DNA from 3 places in the Shewanella sp. FDAARGOS_354 genome. Region 2 is predicted to be linked to each of the others. Evidence: riboswitches for the same ligand, from Rfam matches in the RefSeq annotation. Region 2 holds a riboswitch; each other region holds the start of a gene.
What was found. A riboswitch is a leader RNA that binds a small molecule or an ion and turns the genes downstream of it on or off. The one in region 2 is predicted to bind lysine.

Region 1 (7,508 bases), 840 kb from region 2:
ACCCCAACTGGTTCCTGTAGAGAATGCATTGACATCCTCCCCGCGCTAAAGCACGGGGATTCCTACAGCTAGACGGCGATGCCCCGCCGCGAGAATATTGGTTGCCGCGTTTATATCGCGGTCGTGCTCTGCTCCGCACTCAGAGCACACCCATTCTCTTATTCCAAGACCAGTTCTACCTTTCGGACTGCTGACGGGGATCGCCCCACAGCTCGAACAGGTCTGGGTGGAGTAGGATTCATTGACTATTTCGAACACAACTGACCGCGCTATCGCTTTATATTCCAATTGTGTTTTGAGCATTGACCAGCCTGCGTCTAAAACCGATTTTGCCATTTTAGTTTTCGCTAACTTGGAGCTGCTCACATCGCCAACAAATATTGCGGCATTTTCATTGACCAGCCGCGTACTAAATTTATGCAAAGCATCTTTGCGACGATTCTTGATCTTCGCATGAATGGCCTTGACTCGCTTTTTCTTATTTGCTCTTTGGGCAACGCCTAAATCCGCCTCTAGATCGCGGTAGAAGTTCCCCCGTTCTAATTTAGCCCCATCACTGCAAGTTGCCGTATCTTTTAACCCTAGATCGATACCGATGGCTGTCTTTCCAGAGGTGGGCGCTGAGGCGCCTACATGAACACACACATTAAAGTACCAGCGTCCTCTTGAGTCTTCAGAGAAAGATCCTGAAGTAAACTCGTATTGTGAAAGCCCGTAGGTATCCCAAACCTTAAAGTGCTGTTTTGCGAATAAGACTTGCCCACTCTTCCACTTAGCAGAACCTTTTTTAAACGGCACAAAGCCAAGAGAGTGTTTAGAGCCTGAGCTTATTCGCCAACGTAACTTCGCTCGTTTGAATTGTTTTCTTGCTTGGGCGTGTTTGGCGCAGACCTCTTGAGCTGTGTGGGATGGAATAATAAATCCAGATTCGTTCCTAAAACTTAGAATCGGTTTTTGCACATCGTAAGCCGACATCCAGACAGGTCTAACCGCGCCAGCATCGCTATAGTTGCGACTCGCTTTCATGGTTAGTTCGTTGGCCAGGTTAAAGCATTGATTTACTTCATACGCCATCTGTCTTAACAGCTTCGCATGTTTATCTTTTACCCTAACACTTAAAGTTTTGGTCTGAATGCTCATAATGCACTAATATAGGTTCTTTAAGCTTGATTGTAAAGGTTGGCCTATGGAATTACGAAGAGGAAGGCACTGCGTATTTATGATGCATGTGCATCTTATTTTTATTGCTAAATATCGTGGCAAGTTATTTACGGATGCGCATCTAAAAACGATGCGAGACATCATGGAAAAAGTCTGTGCGGATTTTGAGGCTGAGATCGTAGAGTTTAACGGGGAGCAAGACCACGTTCACCTGTTAGTGAACTACCCACCGAAAGTGGCTATATCGAAGCTGGTTAATAGTCTAAAGGGGGTTTCTAGCAGGAAGTTGAAACAGTACTATCCAAATCTTCATAAGCCAGCCTACATGAAAAATGCACTTTGGTCGCCCAGCTACTTTGCAGGATCTGTTGGGGGCGCTCCAATAGACGTATTAAGGCAATATATTGAGCAACAAGATAGGCCGCATTAAGTTGCTTCGCAACTTGCGCTATCCTTCCCCGCGCTAAAAGCACGGGGCTTGTCGCGCATTTTGGTCAGGCCCGCTAACACAAAAATTAATGCAGGTAAGAAAGCAAAGGGAATATTCCCAGTGGCTAGGCTAGCCATAAACTTACCGGTTTCAAGCTGGCCGATCACACCTGCAATGGTCCAAGCAAATAACAAGATGTAAATCGCAGGCAACATAGAGCGAGCGCCCTGCACTACACCTTTTAATACCATTGATTTTTCAACGCCTTGCACTAAGTTAAGTACCAGCGCAACCGCTAAACCAATCAGGGCACCAAAGAACAGTGATGAACTCACATCGGTTTTCTCGAAAGCAGAAATAATATTAAATTCAATGCCTTCTTTAGCTAATACTTGGGCACCGCTATCGATCATAAAATACAGGGTCGCAAATACCAGTACTGTGATAGGTAGGAATAACCCGAGGATTTTACCTGTTTCAGCTTCGGGTAAATCAGCATTAGCACCTGGCGGTAAACCTTTAGTCTCATCGTATAAATTACCGCGCATGGCATTTAATTCATGTTCACGCATAGGGCCAACATCTAAGCCCATAAACGCCACACAAAGCAGTAATAATAAAGAGAAAATTGCGTAGAAATTCATAGGGATCATTTGAATAAAGACACTTAAATGCCCTGAATCCGCAAAACCATGTGCTGTTAATATTCCGCCAATTAACGCAATAATATAAGCGCCCCAACTTGATACCGGTGAAATGACACAAACTGGTGCTGCGGTAGAATCTAATAAATAAGCTAACTTAGCGCGGGAAATATGGTAACGGTCGGTAACAGGCCTTGCGACAGACCCAACGACTAAACTATTGAAATAATCGTCAATAAAAACAACACAGCCTAAAAACATGGTCAGTAATTTCGCATCGCGCTTATTACGAATATGTAACATTGCCCAATCAGCAAATGCCCGAGCACTACCACTCACAGTAATTAGAGCGGTGATCATCCCCAATACAATCAAGAAACCGAGAATGTATAAATTCCAAGAATTTACGCCATCTTCCGACCAAAAAAGTCCTTTTACACTGTTAAATAAAAACTCACCGCTGGCCACAGGAGAAAGTTGATTGAGCAATAATACTCCAATCACAATTCCTAAACCGAGGGAAAGAAGCACTCGGCGAGTAAAAATCGCCAATACAATTGCAACCACAGGCGGGAGCAAAGAAAGCGCCGAATCGGCATAACTAACTACAGTCATTGATTATTTCTTCGTCAAAATACGAATGGAGGGCGACTGAACTGGTGGGAAAAGGCAATAGATACCCAAGATCACCTGTCCTATCAGTAGCGCTCCATAGTAACTATTCCTAATATCCGTATCTGGAAATACTATGGCAGTGTTGTACCTATTAGACACAACCCCAGCAGTTGATCGTGATAAATCAAACTACTTCGGCACCAAATCCTTTCGTGAACGATCAACGGAATCACCCTACTGATCACTACTGATATTTGGTGCGCCTCTACTTCTAAGAACGCCCATACATGGGCGTGAGGCTCATAAAAACATAAGCGGCTAAGCAGTTACCACCGCGAAGCCGCTTACTCTGACTTAGCTCACAAATAAAATCAACTTAAGCTTGCAATCAACTGCGGAACGGCTTCGAACAGGTCAGCTTCGAGGCCATAATCGGCAACTTGGAAGATAGGCGCTTCAGGGTCTTTGTTGATAGCCACAATCACCTTAGCGTCTTTCATTCCCGCTAAATGTTGGATCGCGCCTGAAATACCGACTGCAATATAGAGGTTAGGTGCGACAATTTTACCAGTTTGACCGACTTGCAAGTCATTCGGAACAAAGCCTGCGTCAACCGCCGCACGCGAAGCTCCTACTGCGGCACCAAGCTTATCAGCCAGTTGCTCTAACATCCCGAAGTTTTCACCGCTGCCCATGCCACGGCCACCAGATACGATAATGCCAGCATTACCTAACTCTGGACGTGCTGAAACTGTCAGCGCTTGAGACACAAACTGAGCTTTGGCTTCAAACACTTTATCCAAGGTAGTCACAGCAGCGTTATTACCCTGTGTCACCGCATCGAAAGCACTGGCACGCACTGTCATCACTTTGATAGCGTCATGGCTTTGAACTGTCGCTAAGGCGTTACCCGCATAAATCGGGCGAACAAAGGTATCGCTACTCACCACGCCAATCACTTCCGAAATTTGCGCCACATCTAAAAGTGCTGCCACACGCGGTAACGTGTCTTTACCCGCACTCGATGCCGCTGCGAGAATATGGCTGTAGTTTGGTGCTAAGTCCACCAGCAATTTAGCCACGTTTTCGGCTAAATGCGCTTCATAAGCGCTGTTATCGGCAACTAATACTTGCGCGACACCTTGTAGAGCTTGAGCGGCTTGCACCACTGCACCACATTGATGGCCCACCACCAATACATGTACATCGCCGCCGATCGCACGAGCTGCGGTGACAACTTTAGCGGTATCCAGTTTCAGCGCCGCATTATCGTGTTCTGCTAATACTAAAATGGCCATTTAGATCACCTTCGCTTCATTCTTTAACTTTTCAACCAGCTCTGCTACCGACGCAACCATAATACCGGCCTTACGTTCAGCAGGCGGCGTTACCTTGATCACCGTTTGATGCGCTTTGAGCGTCACACCTAAATCAGCTACCGTCAGCACATCTAACGGCTTACGTTTGGCTTTCATGATATTAGGTAATGAGGCATAACGTGGCTCATTCAAACGTAAATCCGCAGTCACCACAGCTGGCAACGGTAGATTTAAGGTTTGCATACCACCATCTATCTCACGAGCAACTTGAAGTGAATTACCTTCAACTTTAATTGCTGAAGCAAAGGTCGCTTGCGGCATATCCGTTAATGCAGCAAACATTTGGCCCGTTTGGTTATTATCACCATCAATGGATTGCTTACCAAACAGCACTAATTGCGCTTGTTCTTTTTCTTGTACTGCTTTAAGTAATTTGGCAATTGATACTGGTGCTAACTCTTCTTCAGTATCAATGTGAATCGCGCGATCAGCACCTAATGCTAATGCGGTACGCAATTGTTCTTGAACGGCTTTATTGCCGATGCTGACGACCACTACTTCAGTAGCACTGCCCGCTTCTTTTAAACGAACCGCTTCTTCTACTGCAATTTCACAAAAAGGGTTCAACGCCATTTTGAGGTTTGCGGTATCAACGCTGGTGTTGTCAGCTTTTACCCTGACCTTCACATTGGCATCAACTACGCGCTTAACAGGCACCAATACTTTCATAGGGCTTCCTTCCTACACTTTCATGTACATGGACAAAACATTGGTGATCACCAATGCAGGATAGAGCCACTTTACGTCCTGTTAACGTTAACGTCAACCAAAGTCAAACGCTTGTTTGCATTTTTAAGACTGTCGTATTGGCCACATTTTTGAACACTTATTTGCCATATATAAAAAGTTCAAAAATTAAATAATATTTAATTTTTGTTTATTGCATAATTTTATTTGATTCGAGCAATATTAGTTTCTATCATTTAGCTGTTGTTCACCATTATCCTGTAATAAAAATAGAGTGGGACGAAAATAGATATGAGCGAATTTTTAGAGATATTAACTCACGGTCGTCGTTTTAAAGCTGCTGTAAAAGATCTTAGCGTTGAAGAACTGCGTGATTTAGCGGCTAAACTAGATAAAATTTTAGTTGAGCGTGAGTCAATGGAAGCAGAAGAACAGCAAGCTATTGCTGCTCGTAATGCAAAAATTGAAGAAATCCGTCAACAAATGGAAGCCGTTGGTTTATCAATCGACGATTTAGGTGGTGTTGCAGTTAAAGCCTCGAGCAAGAAACGCGCTCCTCGTCCAGCGAAATACCAAATTGAAGTTGATGGCGAAGTGATCCAGTGGACAGGTCAAGGCCGTATGCCAACAGTATTTAAGAACGAAGTCAATAAAGGCCGTTCTATGGATGATTTCTTAATCTAATCCAATACCGTAATGGTAATGACAATAGCCATTCGCTATTATCATTGAGTAACATAAAAAAGCTCGCGCCCTGCGAGCTTTTTTATGCCTATCCCACCCCGCCCATTGTCATTCAAGTAAATGCTTAAATTGCGTTACAATTCATCTTTAGTATTTACATCTACTTTAGGTTACTCTTTATTCACCCTCCGTCTAAGTGAATAAAAAATGCAGATAAACAATAAGATAATAATAAGCTGCGGCATAATAAGTAGTTTTGTATCTCAACCCATTTTTGCCGAGGCCAATCCCATCCCACCCGTCAATAAGTTAACTGCATTGACCAATGCAGAATTAATTCTTGCACCGGGGAAACGACTCTCAAATGCCACATTATTAGTTGAAAACAATCGGATCAAAGCCATTATTGACCAAGGTGATATCCCCGCGGCAGCACTAAAAGTCGATCTCAGTGGTTATACTATTTATCCCGGTTTTATCGATCCTTTTACCGATTATGCTATCGAGTTTGAATATCCCAAATTGCAGCTCACTCGTCCGGTATATGATATTAAGCGTATTGGCGGGAATGCTGAAAATGGTGCAATTCACGCTGAAAAAGAATGGTTTAATTACATTTACCCCAATAAAGAACGCGCACGAGATTGGATCAATAACGGCTTTACCAGTGTACAAAGTAGTAAACTCGATGGTATTTTCCGAGGCACGGGTGTCAGTCTTTCACTCGCGGACAAAACTGCCAACGAGGTAATTTATAGGGCGCACAGCCAACCTTTTATGGCCTTCGATAAAGGTACGTCAGAACAAGACTATCCCAATTCCCTCATGGGTAGCATCGCGCTTATCAGGCAAACCTTTGCTGATGCTAACTGGTATAACCAAAATAAGCACAAATCGGTTAATAGTTCAGCTACACCTCAAATTGAATTTAATATTGCCTTCGAACGTTTAGATAACTTAGCCGAGAAACCAATCGTATTTGAAACAAAAAATCTGAACGATTTATTGCGTGCAGCTAACCTACTCAAAGAACATAAGCAGCCCGCCAACTTACTCGCAAGTGGCCAAGAGTATGCTCGGATCAACGAATTAAAGGCTCTGAATTATCCTTTAATTCTTCCTCTTAATTACCCACAAGCACCCGATGTGGGTACCGATGATGCCGATCGCGAAGTCTCCCTTGCAGAACTCAGGCAATGGGAGCGCGCGCCCACAAACCCTGCCGCAGTAGCAAATGCAGGTATCCCCTTTGCGTTTACCCAATTTGGCATTAAGACCGAGGCGTTTTGGCCACGCCTTCGTCAAGCGATTGCGCAAGGACTCAGCGAAGATAAAGCCCTCGCGGCCCTCACCACTCAAGCTGCTGAAATGGCAGGAACCGCTGACTTGACCGGAAAACTTGCTCCGGGCTATATGGCGGACTTTGTCATTACTAAGGGCAATATTTTTAAAGACGGACAAATTTACAGTGTCTGGCTACAGGGACAAGAACAAGCCATCCGCTCACTTTCACAAGCCAAGATGTTGGGTGACTATCAGCTGACGTTGAATAATTTAACTTTAGATTTGAACCTTGAAGAAGCAGACAAAGCAGGCAAAACCACTTTGCAAGGAAATCTGAGCAGTGGCGAGAAGAGTATTCCACTCTCCAACCTCAAGCTTGAAGACGACGGCCGCGTCAGCTTTAACGCCAATTTAACTGATGCAGGCATTCATGGGATCAGCCGTTTTACCCTCTGGTTTGCCAAAGACGGCATTCAAGGCCGGATGGTAGACGCCCAAAGTCGTAGCATTAATGTTGCTGGTATTGCCCTTACGCCTCTGCCAAAGACGGAGCAAGTAAGCACGCCTAAAGCCGATGCATCGCAAACCTTAGTCAGTCAACTGACCTACCCTAACGTCGCCTAT
Region 2 (7,508 bases):
GAATTCTTGGGTGTCTGGGCTGATGCTCATGGCCGCGTTGGTCAGTAAAAATTCGTTGGTTTCTGGGTGCAAGGTAAAGAGTTGCACGCCTTGGCCTGTGGTGAGCGCGAGCATGGTTGATGGGCCGTAGAGCACATAACCTGCGGCTAACTGATTGCGGCCCGATTGTAAAAAGCTTGTTTCAGTCAACTCGCCAGCAGGGGCGGGCAGGACAGAGAAAATGGTGCCGACCAGTGAGTTGATATCGATATTCGATGAACCATCTAGAGGGTCGAAACACACCAGATATTGACCATTGGCGCTGACTTCAACCACATGATCTTCTTCCTCTGAGGCTAGGCCGCGAACTGTTCCGTCGGCTTTTAATGCATCTTTGAGCATATCGTTGGTGATGATATCCAGTTTTTTCTGGGTTTCACCTTGCACGTTTTCCTGTTCGGTCGCGCCTAACACACCGGCTAAGGCACCGTGACGCACGGCATGGCTGATGGCTTTGGAGGTGTCGGCTAAGGTCAAAATCAGTTGCGCGAGGGATTCGTTCACTGCCTTTGAGGTTAAGTGCTGGGCAAGAGTCTGCATGTTAGGTCCTTTAGGGGTTCAACATTGAGGTCAATTTCATTATTTGCCGCGAATAATAACTCAGTTAGTCGACAATTTCAGCGATGTTGCTGTGGGTTTTACGCAATTTAGGTTGTTACCGTTATCTGTTATCGCAAGGCGATGTTAGTTATCTTGAAAATTGAGCTAACCGCAGGAGTTTGCCTGCTAATTTGTATCTGTATATTGCCTGCGCTTTTTATTTAGGCTGTGCCTTGGCACAATGGCGGCAGTTTTTTAATCGCCACCTAAAGGCGAATATGCTTCCAAGGAATAATAATGACTAAAAATGGGTTAGCTTCTTCCCTGCGCTCGGTGACATTGGGCGCCTCATCCCTACTGATAGCGAGTCAACTGGCCATGGTTTCTAGCGCGATATTTACCCCCGCCTATGCACTTGAGGGCGGCACAACGCCGCTGACTATCGAGCGCATGAATGCGTCTCCTGCCTTGGCGGGTACGAGCCCCCGTGGATTAAAATTATCACCCGATGGCCAAAGGGTGACTTATCTGGCTGGACGTAAAGATAACCAAAACTTTTACGATCTCTGGCAAATGGATGTGAAGACGGGCGAATCTAGCCTGTTGCTGAATGCCGATAAGTTGGCGAGCAATGAACTGTCCGATGAAGAAAAGGCCCGCCGCGAGCGCCAACGTATTTATGGCGACGGCATTATGGAATATTTCTGGGCGGACGATAGCAAGGCGCTGTTGATCCCTGCCTCGGGTAATTTGTATTACTTCTCCTTAGCGGATAGCAGCGTTAGCCAACTGCCGATAGGCGAGGGCTTTGCCACCGATGCGCGCCTATCGCCCAAGGGCAACTTTGTGTCCTTCGTGCGGGACCAAAATCTGTATGTGCTTAATCTTGCGACTAAAAAGCTTGAGGCCATGACTACAGACGGTGGCGGCGCGATTAAAAATGCCATGGCAGAATTTGTGGCGCAGGAAGAAATGGATCGCATGACGGGTTACTGGTGGGCGCCCGATGAGTCGGCCATCGCCTTTACCCGTATCGATGAGTCTGGCGTTGAGTTAGTCACCCGCAATGAAATCTATGCCGATGGCATTAAGCTTACCGAGCAGCGTTATCCGGCGGCGGGCAAAAACAATGTCGAGATCCAACTGGGCGTTGTGACCTTGAGCAATAAAACCATCAATTGGGTCACCTTAAGCGATGATAAAAATAAGGATATTTACCTGCCTCGCGTCGATTGGTTGCCGGATAGCAAGCATTTATCCTTCCAGTGGCAGAGCCGCGATCAACAAAAGTTGGATCTGCAACTGGTGGCGCTCGATGCGCTGACCAAGCCGAAAACCTTAGTCAAAGAGCGCAGCGATGCTTGGGTGAATCTTAACAATGACCTGCACTTCTTAAAGCAACAATCGGCCTTTATTTGGGCCTCGGAGCGTGACGGCTTTAATCATCTGTATTTGTTTGACCTAAAAGGTAAGCTGAAGACACAACTGACCAAGGGTAATTGGGCAGTCGATGAGCTGGAATATATCGATGAAACCGCAGGTTGGGTGTATTTCACCGGCCGTAAAGATACCCCCATCGAAAAGCATCTTTACCGTGTGCCGTTAGCGGGTGGCAAGGTTGAGCGCGTGAGCCGCGAGGCGGGGATGCACGATCCGGTATTTGCCGATAATCAAAGCGTGTATCTGGATTATTTCAATAGCTTATCTCAGCCGCCGCAGATCAGTTTACACGGCGATAAGGGCCAACATTTGGCGTGGGTGGAGCAAAACCAAGTCAAAGTGGGTCATCCTCTGTATGACTATGCCGGACTGTGGCAACTGCCTGAGTTTAAAGAACTTAAGGCAGAAGATGGGCAAATCTTGCAAACGCGTCTCTTTAAACCCGTGCCCTTCGATGCGAACAAAAAGTACCCCGTAGTCGTGCGCGTATATGGCGGCCCACATGCGCAATTAGTGACGAATAGCTGGAGTGAGCAGGATTACTTTACCCAATACTTAGTGCAGCAAGGTTATGTGGTATTTCAACTGGATAACCGTGGCAGTGCCCACAGAGGCACTAAGTTCGAGCAAGTTATTTATCGTCACTTGGGCGAAGCGGAAGTGAACGATCAAAAGGTTGGTGTCGATTACCTGCGCAGCTTGCCCTTTGTCGATAGCAACAACGTGGCGATTTATGGCCACAGCTACGGCGGTTATATGGCCTTGATGAGTTTATTTAAGGCGCCAGATTACTTTAAGGCGGCGATTTCGGGCGCGCCCGTCACCGATTGGCGCTTGTACGACACTCACTATACTGAGCGTTATCTTGCTCACCCCGCGAATAATGAGCAGGGTTACGAAGCCAGTAGCGTGTTCCCCTATGTGAAAAACTACCAGTCGGGGCTGTTGATGTACCACGGCATGGCCGACGATAACGTGTTGTTTGAAAACAGTACTCGCGTGTATAAGGCGTTGCAGGACGAAGGCAAACTGTTCCAGATGATTGATTATCCCGGCTCTAAGCATTCGATGCGCGGTGAGAAAGTGCGTAATCACTTATACCGCTCGCTGGCGGATTTCCTCGATAGACAGCTTAAAAGCGGCAAATAACTCAGCGTTAGGTTGGCATTTATATCAGACTGGTATTTATGTCAGAGTGGCGTTTTTAAAAGAGTGGGGCAACATCCCCACTCTTTTTTATTTTGTATGATTCTGAGCTAAGCCTATTTATTTAACAGTACGATGCTTAGTTTAATCACAACACACTCAATACTTATCTGGCGCTTAATATTCCAGTTCACTGAGTTGTAATTTGGATTTCCAGTTTGCTTTATACCAATCGTATTAAATATCTGTTCATTCAGCGGGAATTCAACGCGCTTTAGACAAGGCGAAGGCTTGAAGGCATAGTGGTGCTCTGTCGAAAGCCTTAAACGCAGTATAAAGCTCGTTGCCATACAGTGAACATCAGCCGCCCTTTGGGAGCCACACAGACATCCCACTCCGGTGTTGCATTGACTTAAAAGGGAATGACCATTTCTGCGTCAATGCGCCTTGGATTGAAATGCCTGTGAGGCTCTGAACTGATTAGATATTTAATGTGATTGGTATTATTTCGTACAGCTAAAACCTATTTTGCAGAGATAAAAAAAAACCAGATCCTAGGATCTGGTTTTTTATGGCGTTCAAACGGCAAATTGAAGATTAGTCTTCTAAGTTACCGCAGAAACGGTAGCCTTCACCGTGAATGGTAGCGATGATTTCTGGCGTATCTGGCAAGCTTTCGAAGTGCTTACGAATACGACGGATGGTCACGTCAACAGTACGGTCGTGTGGCTTTAACTCACGGCCAGTCATCTTCATCAGTAGATCGGCACGAGTTAAGATTTTGCCTGGGTTTTCAACAAAGTGCAGCATAGCGCGGAATTCACTACGTGGCAGTTTGTAAGATTCACCCTGTGGGCTTACTAGAGAACGGCTGTTGATCTCTAGGCTCCAATCGTTAAAACGATAGTATTCGACAGAGCTCTTTTCTTCGACTTCATTGCCTGCGCTATTAACACGAGTCAGAAGGTTGCGAGCACGAATCGTCAATTCACGAGGGTTGAACGGCTTGGTAATATAATCGTCCGCGCCAATTTCAAGTCCAAGGATTTTGTCGACTTCGTTGTCACGGCCTGTTAAGAAGATCAGACCGATGTTGTTGATTTCACGTAATTCACGTGCCAACAACAGACCGTTTTTACCTGGTAGGTTAATGTCCATAACCACGAGGTTAATTTTGTTTTCCTGCATAGCCTTATGCATTTCTGCGCCATCATTGGCCTCAGTTACCACATACCCTTCTGCCTCGAAAATACTTCTTAGCGTGTTACGGGTAACGGCTTCATCTTCAACGATCAGAATGTGCGGATTTTGCATATTAAGTACCTAAATTTTAACCAATATTCTAACCATAAGAATCACTTACATCGGATTCTTATATTCATAAAATGTTGATACTTCCACTTACTGCTCTGTGCTTCAAAGGGAAGATCTTCACGGCTACACGTCAGGATGTATATAAGTGAACGTTTAAAGTGTAATACGATAAAACGTAACCAGTATCAACTTCGATAAGCAATAGTTAAAAATAGTTCCTTAACTATTGTTTTTTTTAAAATGTTTAAATGATAAATCAAATGTAGAACACATTTTAAAAGATGTCTGGCCAGCATAAGGTGATTTCGCAGAGGAATCTAACAAACCCTTGTCAAGATTAAGCAAACTTAATGTTATCTGCTTAACTGGCCAATGACGACATTGTACTCGTTTTAGGCATTTGTTAACAAATGAAATGTTAACAAATTTCAGGCTGAGACGCTGATTTACCATGATATTTACTTTAGTCATTGATTAGTATAACTAATGTATTTTTAATTCTTGTGAGCCAGTTCACGCCTCTTTGGATTTTTTAGGCTCTCTGTTAAACTAGCGCGGGTTCATTTTTCGACTAGACTACCAATGGACAACATGACTCAAGATTTGTGGCAGCATTATCAAACGCCGTTGTTTTTGCTTACTCAAGCATTATCCTGTGATTTTTCCTTTGCTGTAATTACCGCCCATAATCCCGCTTCAACCCTCCTCACTCCCAGCCAAAACCGATTACTCGACCGCCAACTTTTACGTGAAATTGAATTATTAGGCAGTCCCTATCGTGCACTGATTGGGGCATCGCCAGATTTATCCCATATGGAGAAGAGCTGGGCCGTGTTTATTGATCGCAGCATGGCCTTGCAGTTGGGGAAAAAGTTTAATCAATACGCTATCTACATGGTGGAACAGGGCGAGGTGAGTTTAGTGCCTTGTACATTAGCCGGGCAAACAGAGGTGTGTTTAGGTCGATTTAACGACTATGTGCGTTTGGTTTATGAGCTACCGGACTTGGTCACCTAACCGCGATTGACGCTTTTAATCGCTCCTCTGGCTAAGCTTTGCTGCTCTCACGGCAAGGCTAGTTTGTTTTTCTTCTTTGCTAGATCTGATTGATTTTTCCCTATTCTCATTTGGCATGAGTCGCAAACGTTTTAAATTCCCATTGTTTTTAAATGCGTTTATTGAATTTGTATATAGTGTGTGAAATTAGCATTGACTTCATTAGGGGTTTATTGCTACTTTTTTCGTCCCTTTCCGGCGGAAAGGAACAGAAGAGGAGCGTTAACTAGGTAGTCAGTCAGAGGAGCACAAACTCCAGCGATGATTGATGAGGGAGATTAACGCCGAGGCATAGATGTGGTTGCTGCATGTTTATGTCGGTCGCTTAGGCTGAATCCTAACGATTGTCACCTGTAATTGGTGGAGAGCTTCTGGTGACGATTGCTGTTTCCCTTCTATTGGGGTGCGTATCATTGAGCACCAGGCTCTTCGAACGAAGTTAGTTCGGAGCGTAATCATGTTAGTTAATCAATATCTTATCCTTGTTTGTGCCGTGTATTCTGCTTCTGCGGAGGTGCGCTAATGTCTCTTGTTGTCGCAAAATTTGGTGGTACTTCAGTTGCCGATTACGGTGCAATGAATCGCTGCGCCGATATCGTACTGGGCAATCCTGATTGCCGTTTAGTGGTGGTTAGCGCCTCCAGTGGCGTGACTAACCTGTTGGTTGAACTGACCCAAGAGTCAATTAACGACGATGGTCGCTTACAACGATTAAAGCAAATTGCGCAGATTCAATACGCTATCTTAGATAAACTCGGTCGCCCTAACGATGTTGCTGCCGCATTAGATAAGCTGTTAAGCCGTATGGCGGTATTAAGCGAAGCGCTGGCGTCCCAGCGCAGTAAGGCCACCATGGATGAGTTATTGTCCCTTGGTGAGCAGTGTTCGTCGGCATTATTTGCGGCGGTGTTGCGCGAAAAAGGCGCCAACTCAAGTGCCTTCGATGTGCGCCGTGTGCTGCGCACCGACAGCCATTTTGGCCGCGCAGAGCCACAGGTTGAGCAAATTGCTTTGCTATCGAGTGAGCATTTACTGCCGCTGTTATCTGAGCAAGTGATTGTGACTCAAGGTTTTATAGGCTCCGATGAAGCGGGGCAAACCACAACTCTCGGCCGTGGCGGTAGCGACTATTCCGCCGCATTGTTAGCCGAAGCCTTAAAAGCCTCAGCGGTTGAGATTTGGACCGATGTGGCCGGGATTTATACGACCGATCCGCGCCTCGCGCCAAACGCCCATCCGATTGCCGAAATCAGTTTTAACGAAGCCGCTGAAATGGCAACCTTTGGCGCTAAAGTATTACATCCTGCGACGATTCTTCCGGCCGTGCGCCAACAAATTCAAGTGTTTGTCGGTTCAAGCAAGGAGCCTGAAAAGGGTGGCACTTGGATCCGCCATCAGGTTGAAGATGCACCCGTGTTCCGCGCGGTGGCGCTGCGCCGCGACCAGACGCTACTCAATCTGCACAGCCTACAAATGCTGCATGCGCAGGGCTTCTTGGCGGAAACCTTTGCCACATTGGCAAGACACAAGATCAGTGTGGATTTGATCACCACCTCCGAAGTTAACGTATCGCTCACTCTAGATAAAACCGGCTCCGATTCAAGCGGACAAGGTTTATTAAGTGAAGCGTTACTGCAAGAATTATCGCAACATTGCCGCGTGCGCGTGGAGGATGGTTTAGCATTGGTGGCGATTATCGGTAATCGCATCGCTACGACTGCGGGTATTTGTCGCCGCGTGTTTGAAGTGCTCGAACCCCATAATGTGCGGATGATCTGCCAAGGTGCCAGCCCGCATAACTTGTGTGTGTTAGTAGCCGAATCCGAAGCGGCACAAGTGGTTAAAGCGTTGCACGAAAACTTGTTTGAAGGCGTTTAGTATGTTGCCGACAACATCGTCTCTGCAAATTGGGGAGCTTGCCGCAGGGCAGGCTCTGACGCTGCCGATTTATCACTTTAAGCCAAGTGGTCATG
Region 3 (7,508 bases), 1.9 Mb from region 2:
TTTTGTGCAACAGCATAATTACCGCTTTCAATCCTAGGGCAATGGTAATCATCATCCAAATTACTAGATACGTAACCATTATCGAGAGCCTTACCTATCAATATATTTTGTTCAAAAAGCATCTCTCCGCTATTTAAAATGGATACTGACATGAGGTTGTTTGGTGTACCATCAAATAAATTACGTGTAATAGCACCTCCACTACCCTCTACCTTTATATAGTGATTAGCTAAGGTAAAACCATTTACACTACTATTTTTATCAATAATTAAACTTGGTTGCCAAAATGAAGTTTCGCTGCTATAAAGCTTAGCACCTTTAGATTCCGCCTCTAATAGCGTTTGTTTTTTAGATAAATCTAAATCACCAATATAAATTCCTGCCGGAACATTAACTTTTTCACCATCGGCCGCCATATCAATCTGTTTTTGTAATGCTTCTGTAGATTGACCAACCACTATTGGAAATGGTATTGAAGATAACACTTTATCACCAGTTATAGAGCTGAGTGAATTGAATACTAACTTCCCTTCCCCTTGACTATCTCCCCTAATATCAAGTGTAAAACTATAAGCCCATTGATAGTCTTTAAAAACAATTTCGTTTCCAACCAAACAACTATACTTTTCATGGCTATTAACACATTCGGCACTTAATAATGTGATATTTTCCGGTATGTCCAGTCTAATTTTATTGCCGGTCACAGGATCAAAGCCACCAAATTTAGATTCTTGCTGATGAATTGTAAACGCTAGCTTTTGTGAAGTACCAACTAATTCCATCATATACTCTTGACGGTTATCAATCCACAATCGATAAGATACATCAGCAGCATGTCTTGCAACATCAATTGTTGCTTGGTTATTCGACAAATCCTCATCATGTCCAAGATGCTGTATTTTTGCAGTGATAACACTTTTAATCTCTGCTCCATTTGCTGTGTCAGCATTTAAATAGATCTCTTGAACAGCTTTATATCCTGGTGATATATTATCCCATTTACAGGTCAGTTCGAGCCGATTATCTGTTAAAGTACAAAAATTGGAATGAGCATAACTATCGCTATCAAAATAAACAGGAAGAGATGTTGAGTAGGTCGTCAACACTGTTCCGCTGTCAGTTGATTTTACATCACTTTCGACTTCAGCTTTTACGATAATCTTTTTAGAATAGCCTTGGGTTTCATGGGATAAAGTAACTCCGAGATCAGCAATTTTAGGAAGTATTTTTTTATCGTTAGGATGACCAAAAGATAAGAACTCTTGCAAATTTGTAAAGCCATCACCATCTAAATCTTGAGTCGCATCCAAAGCCGATGTTGGATTTAAACCAAAAGCCAACTCCCAACCATTAGTTATTCCATCGTTATCCGCATCCTCAAATGAGGTCAATATGGAGGGTTTATAGTATTCCTTTAAAAAAGCATATTCTTTATTTACCATGCCACTATGTAGCATAATTTTATAATAGGTGTAATTAGAGATTATGTTTCCTCTTAACTCCTTATAGAATTCAACTGAAAATGTAGCTTGACTACTGTTACTTCCCCTAACAACAAACTCACCACTTTCTTCATAGGCATGTACCATAGTGTTAAGTTTAAATAATTCATTCGTTTGGACATCCCAGAACCCTAAAGATGAATCGAATACGCGACCTTGTATCCTAAAACCATCATTTCCACATAACACCATCTCATTACCAGTTCTAATAAATTTAAAATTTGAAAATAAGATTTGTTTTTTATTATTTACATCTGAAAACATTAAATTATATGTTGCTTCAGTTTTTGCACAAGTTAAGTCCTGCTCTACATATTGTGCAGTACCAGCAAGTAAACTGTGACCTAAAGTACCTTTTACATCAACATCCTCAAAAATCACGGTACTATCAATAAGTATTCCATCGGTGGAAAATCGGTTTGCTCTCACAGTAGCTTTACCGTTAGTTGTCATACCATCTTCAACGCAATTAGTGAAAGCAATATTTTTTTCTTTATCTGAGCTTCCATTCGAAATTTTAATCGTTCCACCACCAGAGCAAGTCGAACCCAGTTCGCCACTTTGATCGTTATAGTCCGGTAGTAATTCAGGAATGAGTGTAAAGATGTACTTGTACACTTGGCCTAATGTTTCTGTATTCAATGGAGCTGCAGACTCAATACCTGCATATTGGTCTTTAATATTGATAAATTTAGACAAGGGATCTTTGGTGACAGGAGGTGGGGTAGGTGTTTCTGCTGAAGAATCTCCACCACCGCCACCACATGCTGAAAGACATAAACACAAAAGGGGTACAAGTGCATATTTCATATCATAACATCCATTTATTTGATTTTATTAAATTATTTAAAATATTCGGATAGGTATAACTTTCATTGTTTATAACTGACACTGAGGTTAAAAAAATTGGACAGGCACTTTTATGCCTTAACAATCGACCTATAACACCTGAGCCGAAGGAATACACCACCCCCTCGGAGTTGCCGCAGGGCATTTGCGTTCGTTGCGTGAGCGAGGCATGGATGCCGAGATAGCGTCAGTCGAATCAGGGACGAGCGTCTGACGCGATAGCATAAGAACGCTTAATGCCCAAGGGGCTTTCAACTCCGTTAGGGGCGGCAAGGGAGATCCAAGAGGGAATTGCTGTTGATCCCCTCTTGGTCGGGTGTGGGTTGAAGACCCACGACCTTGATTCACCTCGGCCGAAAGGCCGCTAAATAACCAGTTCACTACTTTGTGAACCGACAAAAATCTTTCCATGGCTACCGCACTTGGCCAACACCCATTAGCCAAGGGATTGCACTGCTGTAATGCTTTTATAGAATCTAGAATCTAGAATCTAGAACCTAGCACCTAGCACCTAGCACCTAGCACCTAGCACCTAGCACCTAGCACCTAGAGTCTTATCGCATATTGTTCAGGAGGTGTTCTTGCGAAATAAAGACACATCTTCCTGATGCAAGTGAACTGAATCGAGGTCACGATTAAGTTTCATCCTTGTTAAAAACCTAAGATAACGTTGTGCTGAACATCTGTCTACCACTTTCACATTACAAATTAGATAGTTAAGTGATGACTTAAGTTTATTTGAACGGATGCAGGCTTACTCAAGCCCACAAAAAACCAAGGGGCCCATAGGCCCCTAGTTGATAGCGTGTAAAAGTGCCTTATGCCGTAGCTAACAAAGGCTGATTTTTCGTTTTACGCAGATGATAAGCAGTGAAGAGCACAAACCACAGGGCGCTTACGGCGAATCCAGCTAAGGTTGAATGCATAATCCCCATGGCCAAATAGCCTAAGGTGGCGCCAAAGGCGATGGCTAACGCATAGGGTAGCTGGGTCATCACATGGTCAATATGGTGGCAACCTGCCCCCGTGGCCGACAAAATACTGGTGCTGGAAATCGGCGAGCTATGATCGCCAAACACTGAACCCGCGAGCACTGCGGCAAGCATTGGCAGCATTAACGCGATATCGCTGGCAGCGGCCATGTCGCCAGCCAGTGGCAACATAATACCAAAGGTGCCCCAACTGGTTCCGGTAGCAAATGCCATGGCGCAGGACAACACAAACACCACCGCAGGCAACACTTCAATTGGCAAGTTACCGTTGGCGAGGGAGGCCAGATATTTGCCAGTCTCAACATCGCGAACAACCGCACCAATCGCCCAGGCAAACAGCAAAATATTAATGGCGGGTAGCATGGCCATCACGCCTTGCGGGGCGGCTTTAAGCCAGTTTTTAGCACCCAATTTTAACCGCAGCGCAAGCAGAATTGACACCGCTAAGCTGCACAGCGCGCCATACACTAGCGAGGAGCCCACATTGGTGTTTTCAAAGGAGCCAAGTACGCTAAATGGCAGCTCTTTTTCATCCAATACTGCCGCACCAGAGGAAATCATAAAATACACGGTCGCGCCGGTGAGGGTTAGGATCGGCAATACCATATCGATCATGCCACCGTTACTTTCTTCAGGGCTTTCCATATCTAAGCCGATTGGACGAGGCTTAGTCGGATCCCAAAGCTTCCCTTCCAGCGCCCATGCTTCATGTTTACGCATTGGGCCGATATCCATTTGAAAGATAATCACCACCAGCACCATCAACAGGGTAAACACGGCATAGAGATTCATCGGGATCATCTCAACAAAGGCTGAGATTGGGCTTTGCTCACTAATGCCGTGGGCGGCCATAATGCCACCGATAAGCGCGATAATATAAGCGCCCCAAGAGGAGATGGGCATCAATACGCACACGGGCGCAGCGGTAGAATCTAAAAGATAAGCCAGTTTGGCGCGGGAGATTTGAAAGCGATCGGTCACCGGACGGCAAATAGCGCCAACCGACAAACTATGAAAAAAGTCGTCAATAAAAAACGCAAACACCATCACCCCAGTTAAGCCTTTCGCGCCGCGACGGGTCTTAGCGCGCTTAGCTGCCCACTCGGCAAAGGCGCGGGTGGCGCCAGAAACCGTCATCAGACTAATGAGTCCACCAAGCAGCAACATAAACAGCAACATATTGATATTGTCGCGATTAAGTGCGCCATCGACCCAAAAAATCTTCAGCACGGTATTGAACATATAGTGCAATGAATCAAGGGGAGAAAACTGATTGAGTAACAAACTGCCGGCCACAATCCCTACGCCAAGGGATAACAGTACGCGACGAGTGATGATCGCCAAGGCGACGGCTAATAAAGGGGGAAGCACTGACCAACCTGAGTCAGCAAAATGACTAATGTCCATGATCTCTTTTCACCAAAAAACGGGTGGAGATCTACCGAGAGGATAAAGAAACAAAACCTATAGGGAGGTATTACTCCTCAGCCCCTTCAGGTAGCGCTCCATAGTGGATGACTATGGCAGTCTTGCACCTATTTGATGCAAAACCAGCAGCTCGGTTTGATGACCTGGCTACTTCGGCGCTGACTCCTTTCCTTGTACATCTGCGGCATCACCCTCCGCACAAGTAGTCATAGGCAGCGCGCCTCTACTTAAAGGTATTCGAGCGGGCATTCTAGCGAGATGGGAACCGATAGCAAGTATTTTGATCCCACTCGCGTATAAAACAATGAATCACCTACAAGTTGGTAACACAAGAAACATCAGCCCATCAAGCGTTGCAATAGCGCCAAATGGACTTATACGAGTAAATGTTTACCAAAAAAATCTAAGGTTCTTGTCCATGCGAGCTCAGCCGTTGGCTCATCATAACGGGCGGTGGAGTCATTATGAAAACCATGATTCACATTCGGGTAAAGATAAGCGACGTAATCGGCTTTATTAGCCTTTAGCTGGGCTTCATACTCGGCCCATGTATCGTTAATCCGTTGATCTAAAGCGGCAAATTGCAACATCAGTGGGCCTTTCACGCGGCTGCGCAGCTCAGTTGCTGCGGGTGTGCCATAAAAAGGCACACCCGCCGCTAGCTCATCGGGAATGGTGGCGGCGAGCATATTGACGATATAGCCACCAAAGCAGAAACCGACGGCACCGAGTTTGCCATTACTCTGCGGGTGCGACCTTAAAAAGCGCGCGGCGGCGATAAAGTCCTGCTCGATTTTGGCTCTATCAAGGCTAGCTTGCATGGCGCGGCCCGCATCATCATTACCAGGATATCCACCAAGGCTGTAAAGCGCATCTGGGGCAAAGGCGATATACCCCTTGGCCGCTAAGCGGCGAGCCACATCTTCGATATAGGGATTTAAGCCACGATTTTCGTGCACCACCAATACCACAGGGGCTTTTTTACTGAGATCTAAGGTCTTAGGATCGCCCGCCTTTTGGCCTGGGATCAGCAACGCGTTTGGCAAGACTAAATAACCGCGGCCTTCACCATAACCATCGGGAGATGGAAACTTTACATAACTGGCTTGAATGCTGGGATCGTTAAAGGAGACTTGCTCGGCTAAGGCGTAATTAGGCATTAGTGCGCCCGTCAGCGTGGTCATGGTAAAACCCAGTGCCACAAGGCCCGCAAGGCGAGCCATAAACTCACGGCGGTCGATAATGCCGTGGGCATATTCGTCATACCAGTCAAAGGCTTCCTGAGGAATGACAGGGAAAGGTGGTGTGGTTAGTTCTGGCTTATGATCTGGGCTCATCGTTCTTTCTCCATTAAACAAGCTAACCACTGGTTTATATTCCCTAGCTTGTGAGTTATCTAGCGGCCTTACCAAGAGTAAAGGATGAGAGCTTATCAGGGCAATTAGCTTTATGCCGCCCATTTAATAATTCTCCACTCATCAATAGCCAATTTATGGTTGACCATGCGCCCAAATTGGCGTGAGCTTTTTATTCCCTAGGGGCATTTTTGTGTATAATGTCGCCAAACAACATATTAATATCATTACATTTCAATAACATAAGTTACCAATGGAGTTCAAATGGCTATAGGGATATGCAGGGTACTTTGTACCACTGTCACGCTCACGCTTGGGTTAACGGCTTGCGATAATCAGGTTTCTGATAAGTCAGCAAGTATACCCGCTTCGCGCGAGTATCAGATTATTTCTACTTCACACCTCAACGATGGTTTCGAAACTCGTAAAGTGTTGCAGGCACGATTGCTGCTGGATTACCAGTTACAAGATACAGAAGGTAAGGCGGCCAGCTTAACCACGCCACTAACCCATAATGCCCGCTTTTTTATCCAACCTAACCTGCTGCAAATTAGCGATTATGGCATGCCGATCCCGGTGAGTAATATCGACCCAAAAGCCAAATCCAATGAACTCGCTCAGTTGGTTAAAGATGGCTTTAATGTGGAATTTAACAATGGTGAAGTCCGCCAACTGACACCCATTGCCAAGATGGATCAAAAAGATATCAAGGAGTTATTTGAGCGCTGGCAAAATCTTAATAACTTGTTTAAACAAGCCCCAACCTTGCCTGTGGCGCTTGAGCCTCGCGTCGGTTATAGCACAAGCGCCCCGATGGATGGGCGCTTAACTTGGACGGTTGAGCAGGTCAGTGAAGATAAATTAATCGCCGTGTTACAAGGTGAAAAAGGCAAGTATAAGGCCTATGGCAAGTTCGAAGTTAACCGTAAAACCGGTTGGTTAGAGAGCATGGCGTTTTTTCAACGGGAAGAGCGCCAAGGCAGTACTTTCACCCACCGTACCGTGATGGCGCCTAAGGATAGGCCGTATATCATGAGCACGCTTTGGCATGCCGATGATAGATTTGATGCTGAGCGCGATAGGGATGATCGGCAAAAGGAGCTATACCGCATTAGCGAGGTACCGCAGGAGTATCGCCCCAATAATGAGGCATTTATAAAATCCTTATTACCTGATCAACAAGGTATTTTAGATAATGTTGGCCCTTGGGGTACTGATACCCCTGAAGATCTGCAATTGCGCTTTGTCCACAATATGAGCCCGCAATATGTGGAAGCCGATGTACGTTATGAGGACTTAAGCGCCTTTGATGCTAACGGCAAAGCGATTGACATTCACTTCTGGCAGCACGGTAGAGGTTGGGCGAGGAATTATAATCCCTC

Region 1: another riboswitch for lysine. It lies ahead of CEQ32_RS00995 (Na+/H+ antiporter NhaC family protein); the one in region 2 lies ahead of lysC (lysine-sensitive aspartokinase 3).
Region 3: another riboswitch for lysine. It lies ahead of CEQ32_RS11505 (Na+/H+ antiporter NhaC family protein); the one in region 2 lies ahead of lysC (lysine-sensitive aspartokinase 3).

Annotation. Positions count from the first base shown of each region.
Region 1 is NZ_CP022089.2:193,071-200,578, reverse strand. Features, by position in the region: partial or broken gene CEQ32_RS01010 (Na+/H+ antiporter NhaC family protein) at 1-33, opposite strand, end outside; gene CEQ32_RS01005 (RNA-guided endonuclease InsQ/TnpB family protein) at 46-1,140, opposite strand; gene tnpA (IS200/IS605 family transposase) at 1,187-1,591, shown strand; partial or broken gene CEQ32_RS00995 (Na+/H+ antiporter NhaC family protein) at 1,618-2,850, opposite strand; lysine riboswitch at 2,930-3,126, opposite strand; gene CEQ32_RS00990 (electron transfer flavoprotein subunit alpha/FixB family protein) at 3,222-4,148, opposite strand; gene CEQ32_RS00985 (electron transfer flavoprotein subunit beta/FixA family protein) at 4,149-4,898, opposite strand; gene CEQ32_RS00980 (H-NS family nucleoid-associated regulatory protein) at 5,208-5,600, shown strand; gene CEQ32_RS00975 (amidohydrolase family protein) at 5,808-7,508, shown strand, end outside.
Region 2 is NZ_CP022089.2:4,383,013-4,390,520, forward strand. Features, by position in the region: gene CEQ32_RS19715 (class 1 fructose-bisphosphatase) at 1-579, opposite strand, end outside; gene CEQ32_RS19720 (S9 family peptidase) at 877-3,168, shown strand; gene arcA (two-component system response regulator ArcA) at 3,763-4,479, opposite strand; gene CEQ32_RS19735 (DUF3293 domain-containing protein) at 5,062-5,496, shown strand; lysine riboswitch at 5,740-5,914, shown strand; gene lysC (lysine-sensitive aspartokinase 3) at 6,058-7,413, shown strand; gene CEQ32_RS19745 (succinylglutamate desuccinylase/aspartoacylase family protein) at 7,415-7,508, shown strand, end outside.
Region 3 is NZ_CP022089.2:2,532,138-2,539,645, forward strand. Features, by position in the region: gene CEQ32_RS11500 (choice-of-anchor Q domain-containing protein) at 1-2,312, opposite strand, end outside; gene CEQ32_RS11505 (Na+/H+ antiporter NhaC family protein) at 3,170-4,750, opposite strand; lysine riboswitch at 4,834-5,005, opposite strand; gene CEQ32_RS11510 (dienelactone hydrolase family protein) at 5,146-6,108, opposite strand; gene CEQ32_RS11515 (hypothetical protein) at 6,391-7,508, shown strand, end outside.